4 regions of the Duganella sp. AC917 genome follow, and region 3 is predicted to be linked to each of the others. Evidence: riboswitches for the same ligand, from Rfam matches in the RefSeq annotation. Region 3 holds a riboswitch; each other region holds the start of a gene.

Region 1 (4,899 bases), 4.5 Mb from region 3:
GGCGGCAGGTCCGGCTGATGATAGATCGCGTCCGGGTCCATTCCATAGCCGCGCGGCGGCTGCAACGCCACGAACACATTACCCATCTCGATGCCCGCGAGCGACAAATGACCATCGTGGACATACGCCTCGCCGGGCGCCTCGCCCCATTGCGCGGTCATTTTCTCGCGCATCGATGCGGGCAGCTCCGCGAACCATTGCGCATACCGCTGCGCCGGCACCCGGCCGGCTGCGTTTTGCATCTGCTCGGCGGTCACATAGATATTATCGTAGGAGCAGCGCTCGATCAGGTCATGAATCAGCGCGGTGCCGTCACCGGTGGATTGACCCGCATCGTAGCCGTCGGCCCGCATCGCCTCCAGGATTCGTATCAGCGACGCCGGCGCATCCAGCCCGACCGCGTTACCGATCTGCGAGGCCTTGCTGCTCGAATTGGTGAACATGAAGGCGACGCGTTTCTCGGCGTTCGGCAGCCGTTTCAGACGCGCGAAACGCGCGGCGATGCCGGCAATACGCGCCACCCGGTCAGGCAGCGGGTCATATTCGACCGCCTCGTTCGGCAAACCCGCAGCACGCGCCTTGAACGACAGCGGCACCGTGATGATGCGGCCATCGAACTCCGGCAATACCACGTTCATCGCCGTATCGAGCGGATTGAGGCCGCGCGCCGACTGGCTCCACTGTTCCAGCGTCATGCCGCTGGTGATAGCCTGCAGCACCGGCACGTCGAGCTTCTCCAGCACGCCGACCGACCATCCGGCGGGTGTAGGGCCGCCCGGCGTGATCTCGCCCATCGCGAACGAGGTGGTGTTGATCAGCACATCGACGTGCGCGCCCGTGGCATCGGCCAGGTAGCGCAGAGCGCTGGGCAAGCCGCCATCGTCGCCGGCTCCGGCGCGCAGGGAAGAAGTAAACACCGGCAGCACATTCATGCCGCGCGCCTCCAGCGCGGTCAGCATCGCATCGACGAAGCGCGTGTTCCCGCTCATCCAGTGGGCGCGGTAAAACACGATGCCCGCGCTTGGGCGCGCCGGATCGCGCAGCGCCAGCCAATCCGCCAGGCCAGCGCCGGGCGCCAGGTCGGGGTGATAAATGCCGTGTTCCGGCAGCGGGTGCGCCGACTCGAAGCCGAAGCCCGTCAATAACAAGTGATCCGACAAATAGCGCAGCAACTGCGCCAGATTTGCGCTACCGCCGGCCTGGAAGTACTTCAATGTCATCTGCAGCACGTCCGCCGACACCGCCGACACGGCGGCCAGCTCCGGATCGGGCTCGCCGGTGCCGCTGACCACGATCAAATGCCGACCATGGCGACGTGCGTAATCCACCAGCTCCGTAAATCCCGGCACGCCGCCAAGCCGGCCAAGCACGCGCACGATAATCACCCGAGCCGAGCGCAAGTCCCGCTCCAGCAACGCCGTCATCGAGGTCTCGGCATCGAGCGACTGAAGGTTCACGCCTGCCACGCCGCCGAAGCCCGCAGGCAGTTGCGCGCGGGCCTGGTGCAGCACCGTCAAATCGTTGGAAGCATGCGTCAGCAGTGCCAGAAGCGCCGGGCCGGATGTCGGTTCAATCATCTTTTGGTTCCGGTGCGCAGGTGTCGCCTTCGCCAAGGCGGTGGAATATCAGGTCGGCCACTTCGCGACCGCCGATCAGGTGCTCGCTGACGATGCGTTCCGCGTTGGCTTCGTTCACGCGCTGGTACCAGACGCCTTCCGGATAGACCACCATCACCGGCCCTTCGTAGCGGCAGGCCACCATGCAATGGGTGCGCGTGCGCTTGACGGCAAGCTCCGGATGGGCATCGATCATTTCGCCCATGCGCTCGAACACGGCCTGCGCGCGTCCCTCGACGGGAGCGCAACGCGGACCGACGCACATGAAAATATGACGGTGATGGGTTCTCATCGATTAGCGAAGCGCTGATGGAAGAAGCCTGTCAGCGCGCCAAGCGCCACCCAGAACACGCCATTGGCGAGCGCGGTGGCATAGACGAAGGAACGCTGCAAATGCTCGGGAGCGACGCTGGCATGGACCAGCGGCTGTGGCGCGCCCACTAAATGCGGCAGCACCAGCAGCGCGATGGCCGCCAACTTGAGCGCCCAATGGCGGCCGAAGGCCAGCAGCGCCAGCGCGGTGGCGGTCGACATCGCGGTGGCGATCCACCAGCCCTGGCGGGCGGCGACCGGCGCGGCGGCCGTGCCGGGCAGCTCCGGCGGCAATCCAATCGACGGCGCCAGGAAGAACACCGCGTAACCGGCGGCGCCCCACAACAGGCCCGATCGCCAATCGACCAGCCGTCCACGCAGCCCGATGGCAGCCGCCAGCAGCAAGCCATAGCCGACCGCCATGCTGACGTCGGCCAACGCCGTGTAAAGCGTCCGCTCGGCGCCATCCGCCGGCTGCCAGCCGCCATGTTCATGGGGTCCATCATGCGCGGCTTCGTGCGGGTGCTGCGCGCCGTCGGCATGCGCATGCACCTCCGGCGCCGCCTCGCCCGCCGATTCCAGCACCTCGGCCTGCGCGATAATGCGCGTCACCTGCAAGTGCTGCACGCCGGTCAGCATCAACCCGGCCAGCAGGCCGGCTGCCGCCGCCGTGCGCACTATGCGATTGAACATGCCGGTGCCCGCGCCGGCCCCGGTACGGCTCAATGACACGGGAAGCCCGCCGAATGGCGGCTGTCGTGGGCGGCGTTGTGCAGCGCTTCCATCGATGCGAAACCGGCGCCGAACAGCAGCACGGCGCCAAGGCTCGCAGCCATCAAAGCGGCAACCAGCCTGTCTTTCAGGGCGACGGGACGGGCATGCGCATCGATCCGGCCGGCGTAATGGGTGTTGATGGACATATTGGTTTCTCCGAAAAGCAGCGACGACCACGGGGTCGGGAAGCTCGTATCGGGAGATGAACCAGGGGAGAGACGAATGCGGCGCCAGGGAAGAACCGGAACGAAAGATGCGCGGATCAAACCATGACAGTTCTCCACCCGTATCGCCCTCCGCAATACAAACGTGTTTACCGCTACTGGCTGGTTTCCGGGCTGGCGAGTGGGCGTCCGTGCGGACACGCCTGGATTTGCGCCTTCCCATGCAATCGCACAGTGGCATCGTACAAATCCTTGACCTCGCTTACCGTTGCGGGGGCAGCGCCGGCATTGCCGTTCCCGTGGAACGACGCACCGGCTTCCCATTTAAATCTGCAAACGATCATTTGCAGATACCAGAAGCTGACTACCGGCGCAGTATAGGTCTGCGACTGCGGAATTGCAAGACGATCATGCCATCGTGCGCGGCTGGCCGCCAAAGCGACGCAGGCATCAGCCGTCGACCGGATGCGCCGGAGTGCTCAGCATTAGCTGATAAAACGCCAGGTCCAGCCAGCGGTCGAACTTGAACGCTGCATGGCGAATAGTGCCTGCGTGCACGAATCCTAGCTGCTCGTGCAAGGCGATGCTGGCGGCGTTGGCGGCGTCGATACCGCCGACCAGGATGTGCAGGTCCGCCTCGCGGGCGGCGTCGACGATGGCGCTTAGCAACGTGCGTCCCAGCCCCTTGCCGCGCTGGTCGCCCCGCACGTAGATCGAATGCTCGACCGAGTATTTATTTGCCGGAAAGCCGCGAAACGCGCCGTAGCTGGCGAATCCCAGCAGCTCGCCGGCCGCATCCTCCAGCCCGATGACCGGATAGCCGCCGGCACGCTTGGCCGCGAACCAGTTCTTCATGGTTTCCATCGTGCGCGGATGATACTCGTAGAGCGCGGTCGAGTTGGCGATCGCGTCGTTGAAGATGGCGAGAATGGCGGGCGCATGGCGCTCTTCGGTACAGCTGACGAGTTGCATTGAGGCTCCGAAATAATGGCTTGGTTTGAGACTGGTCAACATGATAGACGATAAATCTCAAGCCCTCCAAGGCCCTTCCCTGCCATCTAAACATTTTCGTACAGAAAATAAAAACAAAGGGATAGACTGGCTTACCGATGCACTTTCCATATTGCAATATTACGAAAAGAGGGAAATCGCGCCTCACTAAAAATAATGACAGCGAGGTAGCATCAATCATGAAATTAGCTCATGCGCCTTCTATTCGAACCAGGCTGATCTGGCTGGTGGTTGCGTGCATCGTTCCGGCGTCGCTGATGGTCGTCAGGATGATCGCCTCCGACTACGAGCTTGCGCGCGCCGCCTTCATCCGCAGCGCCATGACGGCCGCCCACGCCAACGCGATGTCGATCGATAAGGAATTTGCCGTCATCGAATCGACGCTGAAGGCACTCGCCACCTCCCCCAGCCTGATCGGCGACGACCTCAAACCATTTTACGAGCAGGCGCGCGCCATTTGCGCCAACCAGGATATTTTCACCATCGTGCTCGAAGACGGCACGGGGCAGCAACTGATCAACACCTTCAAGCCCTATGGCAGCGCGCTGCCCAGCGCCAGCATCGACCGCTTGTTCACCTATATGCAGGACAACGACACCACCGCTATTTCGCGCGTGTTCATGGGCCCCGTCTCCAAGCGTTATATCGTCTCGGTGGGCATCCCGGTCACCAGAAAAACCACCGGCTTCCACGCGCTCAGCGCGGTGGTGACGGTGGAGCGCTTCGGCACCATCCTCAAACAGCAGCAATATCCCGAACACTGGATCACCACCATCCTCGATAACGCGGGCACGGTGGTCGCGCGCACCAGCGACATGCAGCGCTACGTCGGACAGCAAGCGATTCCCGAGGTGCTGGAACGGCTGCAGGAGCAGGCGGAAGGCGTTTTCGAAACCAAAACACTTGACGGCAAGCCTATCTTGGCCGTGCTGGCCAAAGCCAGCAATTCGCAATGGACAGTGGCCATCGGTATCCCCATCGAGGTGTTGAATGCCCAGCTGCTCAGCAAACTGTGGACGCTT
Region 2 (4,899 bases), 5.8 Mb from region 3:
CTGTGCTGCCCGCGTCGCCAACGAAAATGAGTTCGGAGTCGAGGTCGAGCCGCCATGCGGCGACCGTCGTTTGCAGGCCTGGCACCAGCCCGACCAGACGCAGGCCGACCTCCTTGCCGGTTGCCTTGACCAGCGGCGTCGCGCGTTCGATAGATGCGCCGTCGGCGTCAACCGCCAGGCCGGTTTTAGGATCGACGGTGCCGGTGACGCCACGCGCGTCGTTGCTGTGAAAACCACGTCCCCAGTTCAGATAGACCTCGGCGTTTTTGCCGGGCGTGAAAACGGCGCTGAACTTGGGACTGGTGATGGAGGCGTCGACCTTGCCCGAGTTGGCGGCCGTGTCGCTGTCCACATCGAACGTATAGCGGTCCGACCGCACGCCGGCCACGGTGCGCAGCCACGGCGCCCAGGTGGTGCTGTTGGACAGATACAGCGCTGCGGCGCGCTCCTTGACATCGTCCTCGCGCACAGTCGACAGGCGTTGCCGCCCTTCGCTCAAATACAGCCCGACCGGCGACAAATGATCCTGGCGCAGCTGCAAGCCCACCGCCGTCTCCGAGGCAAAGGGGCCGAGTTTGTGCTGCCACGCGCGCTCGCCGCTCAGGCCCAGAATCTGGCGGCTCTCGGCCTGGTGGAACTGGTCGCCGTGTTCGGGATCGTCAAGCACGTAAGTGAAATTGCTGAACAGGTCCAGGCGCGATTTGATCAGGTAAGCATTGACCTTGCTGTAGCCGTCGGCGTATTGACGCGTCCATTCGGCGGAGGCGCTGTAACGCGAGGTCTCGCCGCCGTCGCTGGGATCAAGCGCGCCATAGCGGCCGATCAAGCCGCTGTCGAGCGCGCGGCGCGGCACCTGGTCGGTCGAATTCCACGACGAGTGCATGCCCATGGCGGTCAGCCTGACGTCGTCGTCGCCGCTGCGTAAGCTGTATGACAGCACACCGTTGACGCGCTTGTAGTCCTCCGGCGTATCCCACGGACCGTCCTGGCCCGCGCGCTCGATCGCATACAGCAGCGTGCCGTCGGCCAGCGGCGTGGAATTCGCCACCAGCACGCGGCTGAAGCGGTTTTGTCCCGCCTCCACGCTCAGCAAACCCTGCTCCATCCGACGGACGTAGTCGAAGGCCGCCGCGCCGGCCGCCGAAAAGTCGCCCTCCTCCGCGTAATACGTGCCCTTCTTGTACTGGATGGTACTCACCAGTTCCGGTATCAGGAAATTCAGGTCGGAGTAGCCCTGGCCGTGCGCATTGGTCGGCAGGTTCACCGGCATGCCCATCACGGAGGTGCGGAAGTCGGTGCCGTGATCGAGATTGAAGCCGCGCGCGAAATACTGGTTGGCTTTACCGTCGCCGGCGTGCTGGGTCACGATCAGGCCCGGCACCGCCTCGAGCAGCTCGCCCGTGCGCAGCAGCGGACGATTCTCCAACTGCTTGGCCGTCACCGTGCCCTGGTTGGCGGAATCCGCGACGCCGAGCGGTATCAGGCTGGCGGACACGCGCACCTGCTGCGGCGTGGCCTGACTGCCATCCGCGCCGTCGTTAGCGGTACTATTTTCGGTGGTATGGGCGAGTGCCGGTACGGCCAACAGCAGCATGGACGGAAGAAGACGCAGCCTCCATGGAGGCCGGGGGATTTTGTTCATGAAGACTTTCGGTCACGATCGCTGGCGATCTTTTTTGTCAGGCGCACATCCCCGTGCACCATTAAAAAAAGAAGCAGCAGCCGTCAACGACAGTCAGGCGAAATGGCGCGCCGGCGCACTGCGCCGATCCCGCATCTCCGCAAAACACGACACCTCCCGGCCGCTTGCTTCCATCCGCCTTGGCCGGTATCCGGGCTAACAGGTCGAATCGCCCCGCCTTCCCATGCTGAACGCACAGTGGACTAAAGAGACGACCGGCCGCGCATCCAATGGAAGCGCGGCGCCTGTTTTACCGTTGCGGGGACAGCACACGTTTGCCGCTGGCGTGCCAGCGCGTGTTTCCCGTTTAACTGCGGCCAGTAGGCTGGCCGCAAGCACCAAAACCGCGCCATGATACGACGGACTGGCAATGATGGCAACTTGGGACGGCGTATGCAGGAGGCGATCCCGCCCGCGCGAGGGTCACACCGGATTAGTCACTGGCCAGCTTTTCGCGAACCGCCTTGGCGCTCGGCCCGACCTCTTTCACCAGCTGCGCGAGGCGATCTTTGGTCACCCCCAGCTCCTTGGTCCAATACGTCACTTCATGCTGCTCGTTGACATTGATCCGCGCGCGGTCCTGCTGTCCTGCATTTTTCAGATCGTCGCTCATGACTTCCTCCCGAGTAATTAAGTGTGTGGAACAATGACATAGGGAGGCAATCCCGACTGTTATATACCGCACGTCCGGACCCAGCAACGCATCGGCAAAACCATGTCCACTCTTTCATTTAATGCAACAAAATGTTAGCATCCGGAACTATTTATTTGCGGCAGTTTTATATGTTAGATTTTTCACGCGTTCTCGCGGTTGCCGCATTGGCGCTGTGCACCCTTCCCGCCCACGGCGCCGATATCGACGGACTGCTGCGCGCCCGCTGGGTACAGGCGGAAACGCAGCACTTCCGCCTGGTCACCGACGTGGATGCCGACACCGCGCGCCTGATGGTCAACGACCTCGAGCACATGCGCCACTTCAGCTTGCGGGCATTGGGCATCGAGGCGCTCGACACCGTAGGCCCGCTGACGGTACTGGCCATTGGCAACGGCAATCTGTTCGATAAGCTCGGCCTGCCGGAAACCTATGGTGGCGTGTTTTCTTATACGCTGCGCGGTTTCGCGGCCATCGCCAACGTCAAGGGTTACGTCGGCGACAGCGATACTCCGACCTTCGCGCGCAACGTCCTGCTGCACGAATACCATCACTTCCTGATCCGCATGACGGAGCGGACAGTGGCCTATCCAATGTGGTGCGACGAGGGTCTGGCGGAGTATTTTTCGACACTCCGGTACAACAACAAAACGGTCAGCGTTGGCGATATCGACGAGCAGTCCGGCCGTATCGAAGGTTTGTTCAGCCCCAGCGGCGGCATCAGCATCGACAGCGCGACACTGTTCAACACGACCAAGCTCGATTACCTCAAGACCACCAGGACCAACAAGATGGAGCTCAACGCGTTTTATGCGCGGGCCGGCTTCGTGATCCACTATTTCAATTCTTCGCCGGAACTGCGGGCCCAGTTGGCGCACTATCTGCGCCTGTACAACCTGGGCATCGGCCAGGACCGCGCCGCCCAGCTTGCTTTCAAGCGCAGCTATGACGAACTGGACAAAGAGATCGCCAGGTATTTGCTCAAACGCTTGAGTGTGCGGGTGTTCACGGCCACCGATGGACCGTTCAAGTTCCCGCCCGTGGAAATCCGGGTCCAGACGCTGGACCAGCCGCGCGTCACGGCCGCGCTTGCCGCCGTGCTCACCCGCGTGACGCTGCCGGGCGATGCCATCGAGGCGGTGGTGGCGCGGAATCTGCAGGACAATCCCGACAGCGCCCAAGCCCATATCGACCGGCTGCGCTTCTCGCCCAAGGGATACAACGTGGCGACGGTGCGCGCGCTCAGCGAGCGCTTCCCGGGCAACGCCCAGCTGCTGGAGATGCTGGGCGACGCCATACTCAACCACGCCGAAGCGTTGCGCGCGACCGGCCTGCCGGGATGGCAGGCGCAGATGGTCATGGCGCGCGATCAATTCCGCTTGGCTGCCAAAGCCGATCCAAGCTATGCGGCGAGTTACCGTGGCCTTGGCAGGGTGTACCTGAGCCTCCCGGACGGCGAAGCGCTCGACGACGGCATCACCGGCTTCGACACCGCGTCGGTTTTCCAGCGCTCGCCCGCGATGTTCCGTGGCCTGGCCACGCTGGCCTTGCGCGCCAGGGACACGGACCAGGCGCTGGTGGCGCTGCGCCACGCGGTCACCTTCAGCAACCCGGACAGCTACAGCGAGGACGCGCTCATGCTCGACAATCTTGAGCTGCTCAACGACGTGCGCAACGCCGGGCCGGCGCCCACTGCGGACGGGCTGGCGTACAAAAGCGGCACGCACTATGTCGGCCCGGTGAACGGCCTGAAGCCGGAAGGCGTGGGGAGGATGGAGCGCATCACCGGCAGCTATTTCGAAGGCACATTCCGCGACGGCCTGCCGCTCGAAGGCAAGCTGGTGAGCGCGCGCGGCGGCGAATACGAAGGTCGGTTCAGCGCAGGCATCGCAAGCGGAGAAGGCGCGCTGCGCTACCCGAAAGGAGCGCCCGCAACCAGCTATGCGGGCGGCGTCGCGCTGGGCAAACCCGCCGGACGCGGTGTTCTGACTGGCCCGGACGGCCGCTACGAGGGCGACTTTTTGAACGGGTTACCGCATGGCGAAGGCAGCTTCACGCCGGCGGCCAAGCCTGCGGCCATACGCGGCAAATGGCTGTACGGCCGCTATGTGTGGCAGGCCGCCGACGGCGAGGTATTCGTCGGCGCTATCGACGCCAATGGTCAACCAAGTGGCGCCGGCTACTGCTATGGCACCGCCGCGAACAGCGGCGTGCGCCATTGCCGGCGTGGGAACGAGCAGGTCAAGGCGGCGACTTCGGACGATTGATAGATTGGGGCGTGATAAACAAGTGGTTGAAACGTACCGATGGTGCCCACTGACAGACCTGTGGCTGTAAATATTTTTACAAACAGTATCGAATTGACAATATACTCAGATACCCACTTGTCGATAACCGCTGGAGGAATCCCAAATGAAAAAACTGATGGCTATGCTGATGCTAATCGCCTTGCACCTTGGAAGCGCCCGAGCTTGGCTAAGCTAATACCGAGCCGGCGCGACAGGACGCCCATCGGCTCTTGCCAAACCTGTCGATGCAGTTTTTCTCGCGCTAGTACCGCCACAAG
Region 3 (4,899 bases):
TTGGAGATCATGAAGGATTCGCGCATCGGCGCCTATGGTGCGATCGGTATCTTCTGCCTTCTGCTGCTGAAGTGCGCGACCCTGACCCGCATACCGCCGTTCGGTGTGCTGGCGGCCCTGCTGGTGGCGCATCCGATGTCGCGATTGATGGCGGTCTCGCTGATCTGGCGGCTGGACTATGCGCGCGCCGAGGGCAAGGCCAAGGCGATGGCGCAGAAAATGAGCACCAAAGAATTCGCCATCGCCGCCGTCACAGCCCTGCTGCCGGCGCTGATGCTTATATATCTCGGTTGGCTGTCGTGGACAATGCTGATCAGCGGACTCGCCTTCGCGCTGGCGGCGACCATCTGGCTGGCGCGGAAGTTCGTGCGTCGCATCGGCGGCTACACGGGCGATTGCCTGGGCGCGGTGCAGCAGGTGACCGAAGCGATCTTCTATCTGTGCGTGCTCGCGGGTCTTCACACCAGCGCGCAGTTTGAGTTTTTCTAAGCCATGCGACTGATATTGGTGCGCCACCCCAAACCGCTTGTCACGGCGGGCGTCTGTTATGGCAGCACCGATCTGGAAGTCGCTCCCGAGGAGCTCGAACGCACGCTCGCCGCGCTGGCGCCGCAACTGCCGGCGGGTTTGCCGGTCTATTCCAGTCCATTGCGCCGCTGTGCCGGACTTGCGGAGCGTCTGTCGAATGATCCGATCTTCGACGCCCGACTGGTGGAAATGCACTTTGGCGGCTGGGAGATGCGCCGCTGGGATGACATTCCGCGCGCCGACGTCGACGCCTGGGCCGCCGATCTGGTCAACTACCAACCGGGCGGCGGCGAGAGCGTATTGCGGATGGCGGCGCGGATCGCGGCCTTCCACGCCGACCTCCAGCGCCAGCTCGGCGCCGACGGCGAGGCGATCGTTATCTGCCACGCGGGCGCCATGCGGCTGCTATCGGCCTGCGACGCCGGCCTGGCGCAGCACGAGATGGCCCTGCAGGCGGCCCGGACGCCGCACCATATCGCCTACGGTTCCACGCTGATCCTAGGTCGCGGCCATGCGCAGCTTGAAGAACGCGTTGACCGTTAATCTGCCGACCGTCGGATCGTCGACCATCAGCTCCGGCGCCGTGATGTGCCCCGAGTGGAACAACTCTCCGTTGTAGAAGATCGCCCGGTTGAACTTGGGCGCAACGGTCAGCACCTTCTCAAAATGCTCGTCCGATGCAATCGCAAATGTCGCCGGCGCGGTCGGCACCCGCGACTCCCCCGCCATGTCCTTGCGCTTCAACTCGCGCAGCATTGCGTCGATCTCCTGTAGCGGAACCTTGGGTTTGAAAAAATTGGTGCCGCCTAGCCGCTCGTCTTTAAACAGATACAGCACCATCGCTCCGACACCCTCCATGTCGTCCAGATTGTAGGAGTCGCGGTGCGGTATGCGCTGGCCCTGCAACAGCTGCTCCGGACGCCGCGTCACCAGCGACAGGCGGCTGGTGATGCCGAGCACCCGGCGCGCCTTGAGCGGCGCGCGCGCATGCAGCAGAAACGCCTCCTGCACGCTGGCGACGAAACGTCCGGTCAACGTCAATTCCGGTCCGGGATAGTAATTACCGGCAGAGTCGACGAACTCACTGCGCTGGAGCGCGGCGTATTCCACCATCGTCTCCGGTTCCGTCATGAAGTTATCGACGATGACGCACTGGTGGCCGTCGAAAAGCGGCACCACGGTCACCACCGGACGCGGATTGACCATGGGGCGCAAAACCACCGGCGCGGATGGCGGGGCAAGACGAGGGTCGAACATGGAGACTCCAGCAACGGCAGGTGAACCACCTGCCAAGGTGGCGATAATGATAGCAAAAAAGCCAGGGGCAATTCAGTGGTTTATTTTTCACTAGTTATCAAGTCTCCCACCAAACCCGTATAATGACCGGCTTTGGTGCCCGCGCGTCCGTCCGGATGCGCAGTTAAACGGGAAACACGAAGCCGCCCTGCGGCCCACGTGTGCTGCCCCCGCAACGGTAAGCAAGTGTCGCGCGACGCGCGACAAACCAGCTCTGACAACCACTGTGCTCCGCATGGGAAGGTGAGATGGTCTAACTTGCCAGCCCGGATACCGGCCAAAGCAGGTGGAAGTGGGCGAACGGGATGTGCGCGCGCAGCTCTCGGTTTTCCGCTTCCGTTCAATCTGGCCCACGGGGAAGTAGGCCGGTTGCTTCTAACAGAAAAATAAATCATGTCCTTTACTACCTCCCGCCCGGCGGCACTGACCTCGCTGGCATTGGCAATGGCCGCCGCCTTCACGTACACCGGCGCCTACGCCGACGAGGCGCCCGCCGACACCGTCGTGGTGACCGCCACGCGCACGCCGCAACCGCTGGCCGACATCATCAGCGACACCGTGACCATCAAGGCCGAACAAATCGCCGAAGCCGGCGCCGGCTCCGTGGTCGACCTGCTCAAGCGCCAGCGCGGCATCGAAGTGACGCGCAACGGCGGCGCGGGCAGCTCGTCGAACGTCTACATCCGTGGCGCCAACAGCAATCAAAGCATTGTGCTGGTCGACGGCGTGCGTATCGGCTCGTCCACCACCGGCGCCGCCAACTGGAGCGCCATCCCGCTGACCGCGATCGACCATATCGAAATCGTCTATGGCTCGCTGAGCTCATTGTATGGCGCCGACGCCATCGGCGGCGTGATCCAGATCTTCACCAAAAAGGGCCAGGGCGCACCGGCGGTGACGGCGTTCGCCGGCTATGGCAGCGACAAGACGCGCGAAGCCGACGTGACGGTATCGGGCGCCACCGGCGGTGAACACAGCTTCGGCTATGCGGTCAGCGCCGGCAAGGAAAAGTCGGACGGCTTTTCGACTTCCCGCCCCGGCCTGACCTCGTACAACCCGGACGACGACGGCTACGACAAGGAAAACGTCTCCGGTCAATTCAGCCTGCAATTGGCCAAGGGCTACGAGGCCGGCGCGCTGTTCATGCATAGCAAACTCGATTCGCAGTACGACGCCCTGCGTGCCGGCTCCTACAACGTGCGCAGCAAGAACGTCATCGACACCGCCAGCGTCTACGCCAAGGCGCAACTGCTGCCGGTCTGGGACAGCCTGCTGCAATACTCGGAGACCAAGGACAAAGGCGAAAACTACACCAATGCCACCGCCGCCGGCTATGCGCGCATCAAGACCAAGCAAAGCTTCATCACGTGGCAGAACGACGTCCAGATCGGCGCCGATATGCTGCAACTGCTGTACGAGCACCGCGAAGAGAAGGTACAAAGCAATGGCTCCAACGGTGTGCTGAACCGCCAGCGCGATACCAATTCGTTCGCCGCCTCGTACAACGCCCGTCGCGGCGCCAATCTTCTGAGCGCGAGCGTCCGCCGCGACAACACGGTCTACGGCTCGCAGAATACCGGCTCGCTCGGCTACGGCTACAACATCACGCAGGCGCTGCGCGCCACCGCCAGCTACGGCACCAGCTTCCGCGCGCCGACCTATAACGAGTTGTACTTCCCGGAGTATGGCAATCCAAACAACAAACCGGAGAAAGGCCGCAACGCCGAAATGGGCCTGCGCTACGACGACGGCGTGAACGCGCTGAGCGCCGGCTACTATCGCAACCGCCTGACGGACATGCTCGTCAACATCAACCCATGCCCGTTCGGCCGCGCCGGCTATCCAAGCGGCTGCGCTTACAACGTCAATCGCGCGACGCTGGAGGGGATCACGTTGTCGGCCGCCACCAAGCTGGCCGGCATCAACCTCGCCGCCAACCTCGATCTGCAGGACCCGAAGGATGAGACGACGGGCAAGCGCCTGCAGCGCCGCTCCAAAAAGCACGGCAACGTGACCGCCGACTATGGCATCGGCGCGCTGAAGGCCGGCGTTGAGCTGGAAGTGTCGGGCAACCGTTATGACGACGCGGCCAACAGCAATCGCCTGGGCGGCTACGGTCTGGTGAACCTGTACGCGACCTACGCCTTCTCGCGCGACTGGTCGGCGCTGGTCCGCTGGAACAACATCGGCGACAAGCAGTACGATCTGGCGCGGTACTACAACACGCCGGGTTCGAAGGTGTTTGCGGGTATTCGCTACGGTTATAAATAGACACGAAAACACGTGGGGCGGATTACGGGGTTATCGCTAAGCCTTGCTTAAGCTTGTAATACTGTAATCTGCCAGTGCTTCCCACTCTCCGAAAGTAGTGCATGCATTCTTTCTCACGCAATCTGCAGCAGCGCGCCGCCGTCACCCTGACCGGCCTGGCCCTGTTCGCGTTTGCCAGCCTGGTTTTCTCGGGCATGACCGGTTCGGTCGCGATTCCCCTTTCCGACATTCCCGCAGCGGTCAACGATCTGCTGCACGGCCAGACCACCACCTTGTCGGCCACCCTGCTCGACCTGCGCCTGAGCCGCGCCATCACCGCCTTCGTCACCGGCGCGGCGCTGTCGCTGGCCGGCGTCATGATGCAGGCACTGTTGCGCAACCCGCTGGCCGATCCTTATGTCCTTGGCATATCCTCCGGCGCCTCGGTTGGCGCGCTGGCCGCGCTGATGTTCATGTGCGCCGCGTGGATGGTCGACGCGGCGGCCTTCGCCGGCGCGGTGGTGGTCTCGATGATGCTCTACATGCTGGCCCGGCGCGACCTGCGCGGCGGCGCGGCGGCCGAAGGCGGCACCGCCCTGCTGCTGCTGACCGGCGTGATCCTGTCGTCCGCCTGCATGGCGCTGGTCACCCTGATGCTGTCGATCGCGCCGGAGAGCCGCCTGCGCACGATGGTGTTCTGGATGATCGGCGACCTGTCCGGGGCGCCCCTGCGCTGGATGCCGTGGGTGGTGCTGGCCGGTGCGCTGCTCTTCGCGCTGCGCAACGCGCGCGCCATGAACGTCATGGCGCTGCACGCGGAAGCCG
Region 4 (4,899 bases), 5.8 Mb from region 3:
CATGCTCACTTCGTTGTGCAGCTTCTCCAGGTTCTGCTCCCACGCGCGGCCGGGCTGCGGCGCCATCAGCACGTTGCCGAAGCGGCGGGCCGGGTAGACGAAGAATTGCGTACCTTTGGCGTCGCGCCACAGCACCGGCGCGTTTTCCGGCTTGCCCCACGACGCCAGGATGGAATCCCGCAGCGCTTGCGGCAGTTTGTCGAACCACGCCTGGTAGTCGGCCAGCGGCACCAGCAAGGCCTGGCCGCTCTCGGCCAGATGCTTCAGGCCCGTCATGTAATCGCCTTTGGACTTGCCGGGATAATTGCCCCACTGCTGGATCTCGCCTTGCAGCTCGGCCTCGCCAGGCGGCAGGGCGTCGCCCGTTTGATAACCGTCGCGTTTCAGCCGCTGGACGATCTGCCACAAACTCTCCGGCAGCACGTTCAGGTACGCCGCGCCGATGGTCTCGGAACCGTGCGGATAATTAAAGTAGATCATGGCGATGCGCTTGTCGCCGTTGGCCTTCTGGCGCAAGGCCAGCCAGGCCGCCACGCGCTCGTTCAGGCGCTCGATGCGCTCTGCGATCGGCGTCTCCTCGACGTAGGCCAATCCGGTCTGCGCATCGCTGATACGCTCACGGCTTGCGACCACGGTCGGCTGTATCAGTCCCGCCATCTCGGCGCCGGCAAGTTGCCAGGTGCGTTCGATGATATCGAGACCGATCTTCGATTCGCGCCATTGGGCCGCCGTGTGCTGGCTCAGGGTGATGGCGTTGATCGCCGGGACGCCGATCTTGTCGAGCAGCGTGCCGGTATTGGCGGTGCCGCCGACCTTCATGCCCAGCGCGACGATCAGCTCGACGCGGCTTTTGCCATTTTCATCGAGCAGAAACCGCAGCGGCACATCATAGGGATAGCCGAACACCGGCAGCACGTTGTAGCCGCTCGCTTCGAGACGGGCGACGATGGCCGCCAGCGGCAAAGTCTGCCCGGCCACCAGGCTGGCGCGGTAGAAAGGCACGGCGATCCACGGCGCGCCGGTCTTGTAGTTGGCATAGCCCTGTAAATAATGCTCGTAGCTGCTGTAGGTGCGGTTGGCCGCGACATCGTACAGACCGACGTCCGGCATCGCGTGCACCGGCGCCACCGTCATGGTCGCGCCGAAATGCTGGCGCAGGATGTAGCGCAGCAGGTTGCCCATGTTCTCGATGCCGCCCTCGCTGTGATACTGCTGGATGGTCTTATCGTCCTGCACACCCATTTCCCGAACGCTGTCGTCGATAGCGCCGCCGACGGCAAACACCGGATGGCGCGATTTTCTCAGCGCCTGCAATTCGTCCTTCAGGCCCGCCATCGCCAGGCGGCTCCTGGCATTGACGACCGCCACATCGGCGATGGCAAGCGCATCGCGGTCGGCCTGCGTCATGCCGCTGTTGGGGATGATGCGGATAACGACGTTGAGCGCCTTGAGCTCCGCCTGCAAACCGCGCACGGCCAGCACCGCCGGGCGCGACTCGACGTCGCCCAGCATCAGCGCCAAGGTGCGCGGCGCCTGCGCCGAATGCACGTAGCCGACGATGAAAAAGGATATCAACAGCAGCAATACGACTTCCAGGGTGCCAAAGCGCTTACTCCGGAACATAAACAACCTTCCCGTCCGGCAGTTGGTAGGCGGTGCCCAGGCGCTTGCCGGAGCCGGACAATGGCTTGTCGCTGACGCGGCTCACCGTAATCTCGGCGCCCTTCTTGGTCAGCACTTCAACCCGGCCGTCCGCGCTCTTCTTGGCGATGGTGACTTCCGAATTCGGGTCCAGCAGGTCCATCATGTTCCAGGCCGAGAACAGCGCCAGCATCATGGCGACGATGAAGACGATGCTAGCGTCGAACAGGTTGGCGACGCCGGCCAGCGGGTCCTCGGTGTGCTCGCCGATGCGGCTGTAGCGGTGGCGGTTCATAAAGCGCATTGCCATATCAAGCCTCCACGCGGGTAAGATGCGGCTTGTGCGCGTGCGTCGCCAGCAAGCTTTCGGCGGCGTAGGCGATGTCGGTCAGGTCGCTGCGCAGCCAGTGCTCACGCACCAGGCTCAGAAGATAGGCGCACACGCTGCACGCCAGGCCGACCACGGTGGCGGTGAAGGCGGTGGTCATCGATTCGGCCATCTTCGGTAGATTGCCCTGCGCCAGACCGGCCAGCGAGATCCCCATCGGGATCAAGGTGCCCATCAGGCCGAGCGCGGGGCCGACCCGCACCACGAAGCGCACGCCGTCCAAGCGGCGCACGCCGGCGGCGTCGGCGCGCTGCACGACGCGTTCGAGGCGCGCATCGAGTCCGGGCTCGCCTTCCTGCGCGGTCAGCGCGGCGGCCATGTCGTGACGGGCGGTGGCGACCAGCATGCGCACGCCGCGCCGGCGCTCTATCCATTCGGCGCCGAAGGTGCCGAAGCACACCAGCATGTACAACGTGAGCGCGGCGATCCCCAGCAGCACGGGCAGATACAGCACATTGGAAATGGAATACAGCAGCGTCTCGATCGAGCGGATGGCCGCGTCGGCAGGCAGGTTAGGCATTGAAATGATCCAGCGACAGAAGCAAGCCACTCACCTCCCCGTGAGCAGCTTGAAAGGAAGCGCCTGGGCGCTTCCACCTCTTTGGCCGGTATCCGGGCTCGCAAGCAAATCCACCTGACCTTCCCATGCAAAAGCACAGTGGCACAGCGAGGCGGATAGTCGTCGGCGACGACGCTTGTTTACCGTTGCGGGGGCAGCACATGTTGGCTGGCTGGGCCAGCGCCATGTTTCCCGTTTAACTGCGCATCCAGACGGACGCGCGAGCACCAAAACCCGGCGATTATACGTGGTTCCGCCGCCGCCGGGCAGATCGGCCGGCGACACAGGGCTTACTTCGGATCGGCGAGACTTTGAAGGATGGGGCAATCGGGCCTGTCGTTGCCTTTGCAGCACTGCGCCAGGGTTTGCAGCGTATCGCGCATTTCCGTCAGTTCGGCGATACGCTGGTTCAGCTCATCGACATGGCCAAGCGCGATCGTTTTGACATCGGCGCTGGCGCGCTGCTTGTTCTGCCACAGCGACAGCAGGTCGCGGATCTGGTCAAGCGAAAAGCCGAGCGTGCGTGCGCGCTTGACGAAGCGCAGCGCGTGCAGGTCGTTGTCGCTGTAGATGCGGTAGCCCGATTCGCTGCGCCGCCCCGGCGGAATCAGCGCGATGCTCTCGTAGTAGCGGATCATCTTGGCCGAGACGCCGGAGGCGCTGGCCGCTTGCCCGATATTCATGGCTTCCCTCCTGCACTAGGGGCCTGCGGCTTCCACCGGCGCAGCAGCAGCGCGTTGCTGATCACGCTGACGGAACTGAGCGCCATCGCCGCCCCCGCGACCATGGGGTTGAGCAGGCCAAAGGCGGCCAGCGGAATGCCAACCAGGTTATAGATAAATGCCCAAAACAGATTCTGGCGGATCTTGCTGTAGCTGCGACGCGAGATCGAGATGGCGGCGGCCACCAGCGCCGGGTCGCCGCGCATCAGCGTGACGCCGGCGGCGTGCATGGCGACGTCGGTGCCGCTGGACATGGCGATGCCGACATCGGCGGCGGCCAGCGCCGGCGCGTCGTTGATGCCGTCGCCGACCATCGCGATGCATTTGTCCGACTGCTTCATGGCGCCGATGGCGGCGGCTTTATCGGCCGGCAGCATGTTGGCGACCACCCTGCCGATGCCGAGCGCCGCGCCGACGTGAACGGCGCTGCCCTGATTGTCCCCGGTCAGCAGCACGGTCTCGATGTTCAACGCATGCAGCGCTTCGATGGCGGCACGGGCGTTTGATTTGACACGGTCGCCAAAGGCCAGCAAGCCAAGCAAGCGCGCAGGTTGCGTAGACTGCTCGGCAAGCCACGACACGGTCAGGCCTTGTTGTTCCAGTTCGGCGGCGCGCGCAGCGAGCGTGGTGAGCGCGACACCCTGCTCTTGCATCAAGCGCGTGCTGCCGAGGATCAGCCGCATGCCATCGACCATCGCGGCGACACCGCGTCCGGGCAAGGCCGTGATGTCGGCGCCGACCAGCGCGCCGGCCGATCCGTCCCCGGCGGCCTGCTGCACCGCGCGGGCCAGCGCATGCTCGCTGCCACGTTGTACGGCCGCCGCCAGTTGAAGCAGGCGCGCCTTGTCGACGGCCCCTGGCGCCGGCTCGCACGCTGTTAGCGACGGCTTGCCTTCCGTGAGCGTGCCGGTTTTATCGAAGGCCACCGTGGTGATGCGGTGCGCCAGTTCCAGCGCCTCCGCATCCTTGATCAAAATGCCGTAACGCGCCGCCACGCCGGTGCCGGCCATGATGGCGGCCGGCGTCGCCAGTCCCAGCGCGCACGGACAGGCGATCACCAGCACCGCCACCGCGTTGATGATGGCCGTCTCGCCATCGCCTGACGCCAGCCACCAGCCCACCAATGTCAACAGCGCCAGCACCAGCACCACAGGCACGAATACCGCGCTGACGCGGTCCACCAGATGCTGCACCGGCGCCTTGGCCGCCTGGGCGTCCTCCACCAGGCGGATGATGCGCGCCAGCGTGCTCTCGGCGCCAACCGCCGTCACGCGCACCAGCAGCATGCCCTCGCCGTTGATCGCGCCCCCGGTCACCCGCTCGCCCACGTGGCGCGCCACCGGCAGGCTTTCGCCGGTGATCAGCGCTTCGTCCACGTGGCTGGCGCCCTCCACCACCACGCCGTCGACGGCGATGCGTTCGCCCGGCCGCACCACCACCATGTCGCCGGGTAGCACCTGGCCGATCGGCACCTCGACATCCTGGTCGCCGCGACGCACGCGCGCGGATTCCGGCCGCAGCACCTGCAGCGCGCGGATCGCGGACGTGGTCTGACGTTTGGCGCGCGCTTCCAGCCATTTGCCCAGCAA

What was found. A riboswitch is a leader RNA that binds a small molecule or an ion and turns the genes downstream of it on or off. The one in region 3 is predicted to bind cobalamin.
Region 1: another riboswitch for cobalamin. It lies ahead of ACZ0BA_RS07195 (CbtB domain-containing protein); the one in region 3 lies ahead of ACZ0BA_RS26650 (TonB-dependent receptor domain-containing protein).
Region 2: another riboswitch for cobalamin. It lies ahead of ACZ0BA_RS01595 (TonB-dependent receptor); the one in region 3 lies ahead of ACZ0BA_RS26650 (TonB-dependent receptor domain-containing protein).
Region 4: another riboswitch for cobalamin. It lies ahead of ACZ0BA_RS01170 (MotA/TolQ/ExbB proton channel family protein); the one in region 3 lies ahead of ACZ0BA_RS26650 (TonB-dependent receptor domain-containing protein).

The regions. Positions count from the first base shown of each region.
Region 1 covers NZ_OZ409848.1:1,616,365-1,621,263, reverse strand. Annotated here, with positions in the region: gene ACZ0BA_RS07210 (cobaltochelatase subunit CobN) at 1-1,577, opposite strand, end outside; gene ACZ0BA_RS07205 ((2Fe-2S) ferredoxin domain-containing protein) at 1,570-1,908, opposite strand; gene ACZ0BA_RS07200 (CbtA family protein) at 1,905-2,621, opposite strand; gene ACZ0BA_RS07195 (CbtB domain-containing protein) at 2,651-2,848, opposite strand; cobalamin riboswitch at 3,010-3,239, opposite strand; gene ACZ0BA_RS07190 (GNAT family N-acetyltransferase) at 3,317-3,838, opposite strand; gene ACZ0BA_RS07185 (diguanylate cyclase domain-containing protein) at 4,057-4,899, shown strand, end outside.
Region 2 covers NZ_OZ409848.1:348,065-352,963, reverse strand. Annotated here, with positions in the region: gene ACZ0BA_RS01595 (TonB-dependent receptor) at 1-1,642, opposite strand, end outside; gene ACZ0BA_RS01590 (hypothetical protein) at 1,641-1,841, shown strand; cobalamin riboswitch at 1,807-2,039, opposite strand; gene ACZ0BA_RS01585 (DUF3606 domain-containing protein) at 2,115-2,294, opposite strand; gene ACZ0BA_RS01580 (hypothetical protein) at 2,465-4,600, shown strand.
Region 3 covers NZ_OZ409848.1:6,098,155-6,103,053, reverse strand. Annotated here, with positions in the region: gene ACZ0BA_RS26665 (adenosylcobinamide-GDP ribazoletransferase) at 1-489, shown strand, start outside; gene ACZ0BA_RS26660 (histidine phosphatase family protein) at 493-1,071, shown strand; gene ACZ0BA_RS26655 (DUF6445 family protein) at 1,027-1,785, opposite strand; cobalamin riboswitch at 1,902-2,120, shown strand; gene ACZ0BA_RS26650 (TonB-dependent receptor domain-containing protein) at 2,218-4,095, shown strand; gene ACZ0BA_RS26645 (FecCD family ABC transporter permease) at 4,197-4,899, shown strand, end outside.
Region 4 covers NZ_OZ409848.1:264,972-269,870, reverse strand. Annotated here, with positions in the region: gene ACZ0BA_RS01180 (cobaltochelatase subunit CobN) at 1-1,623, opposite strand, end outside; gene ACZ0BA_RS01175 (DUF2149 domain-containing protein) at 1,610-1,951, opposite strand; gene ACZ0BA_RS01170 (MotA/TolQ/ExbB proton channel family protein) at 1,953-2,549, opposite strand; cobalamin riboswitch at 2,616-2,835, opposite strand; gene cueR (Cu(I)-responsive transcriptional regulator) at 2,879-3,271, opposite strand; gene ACZ0BA_RS01160 (heavy metal translocating P-type ATPase) at 3,268-4,899, opposite strand, start outside.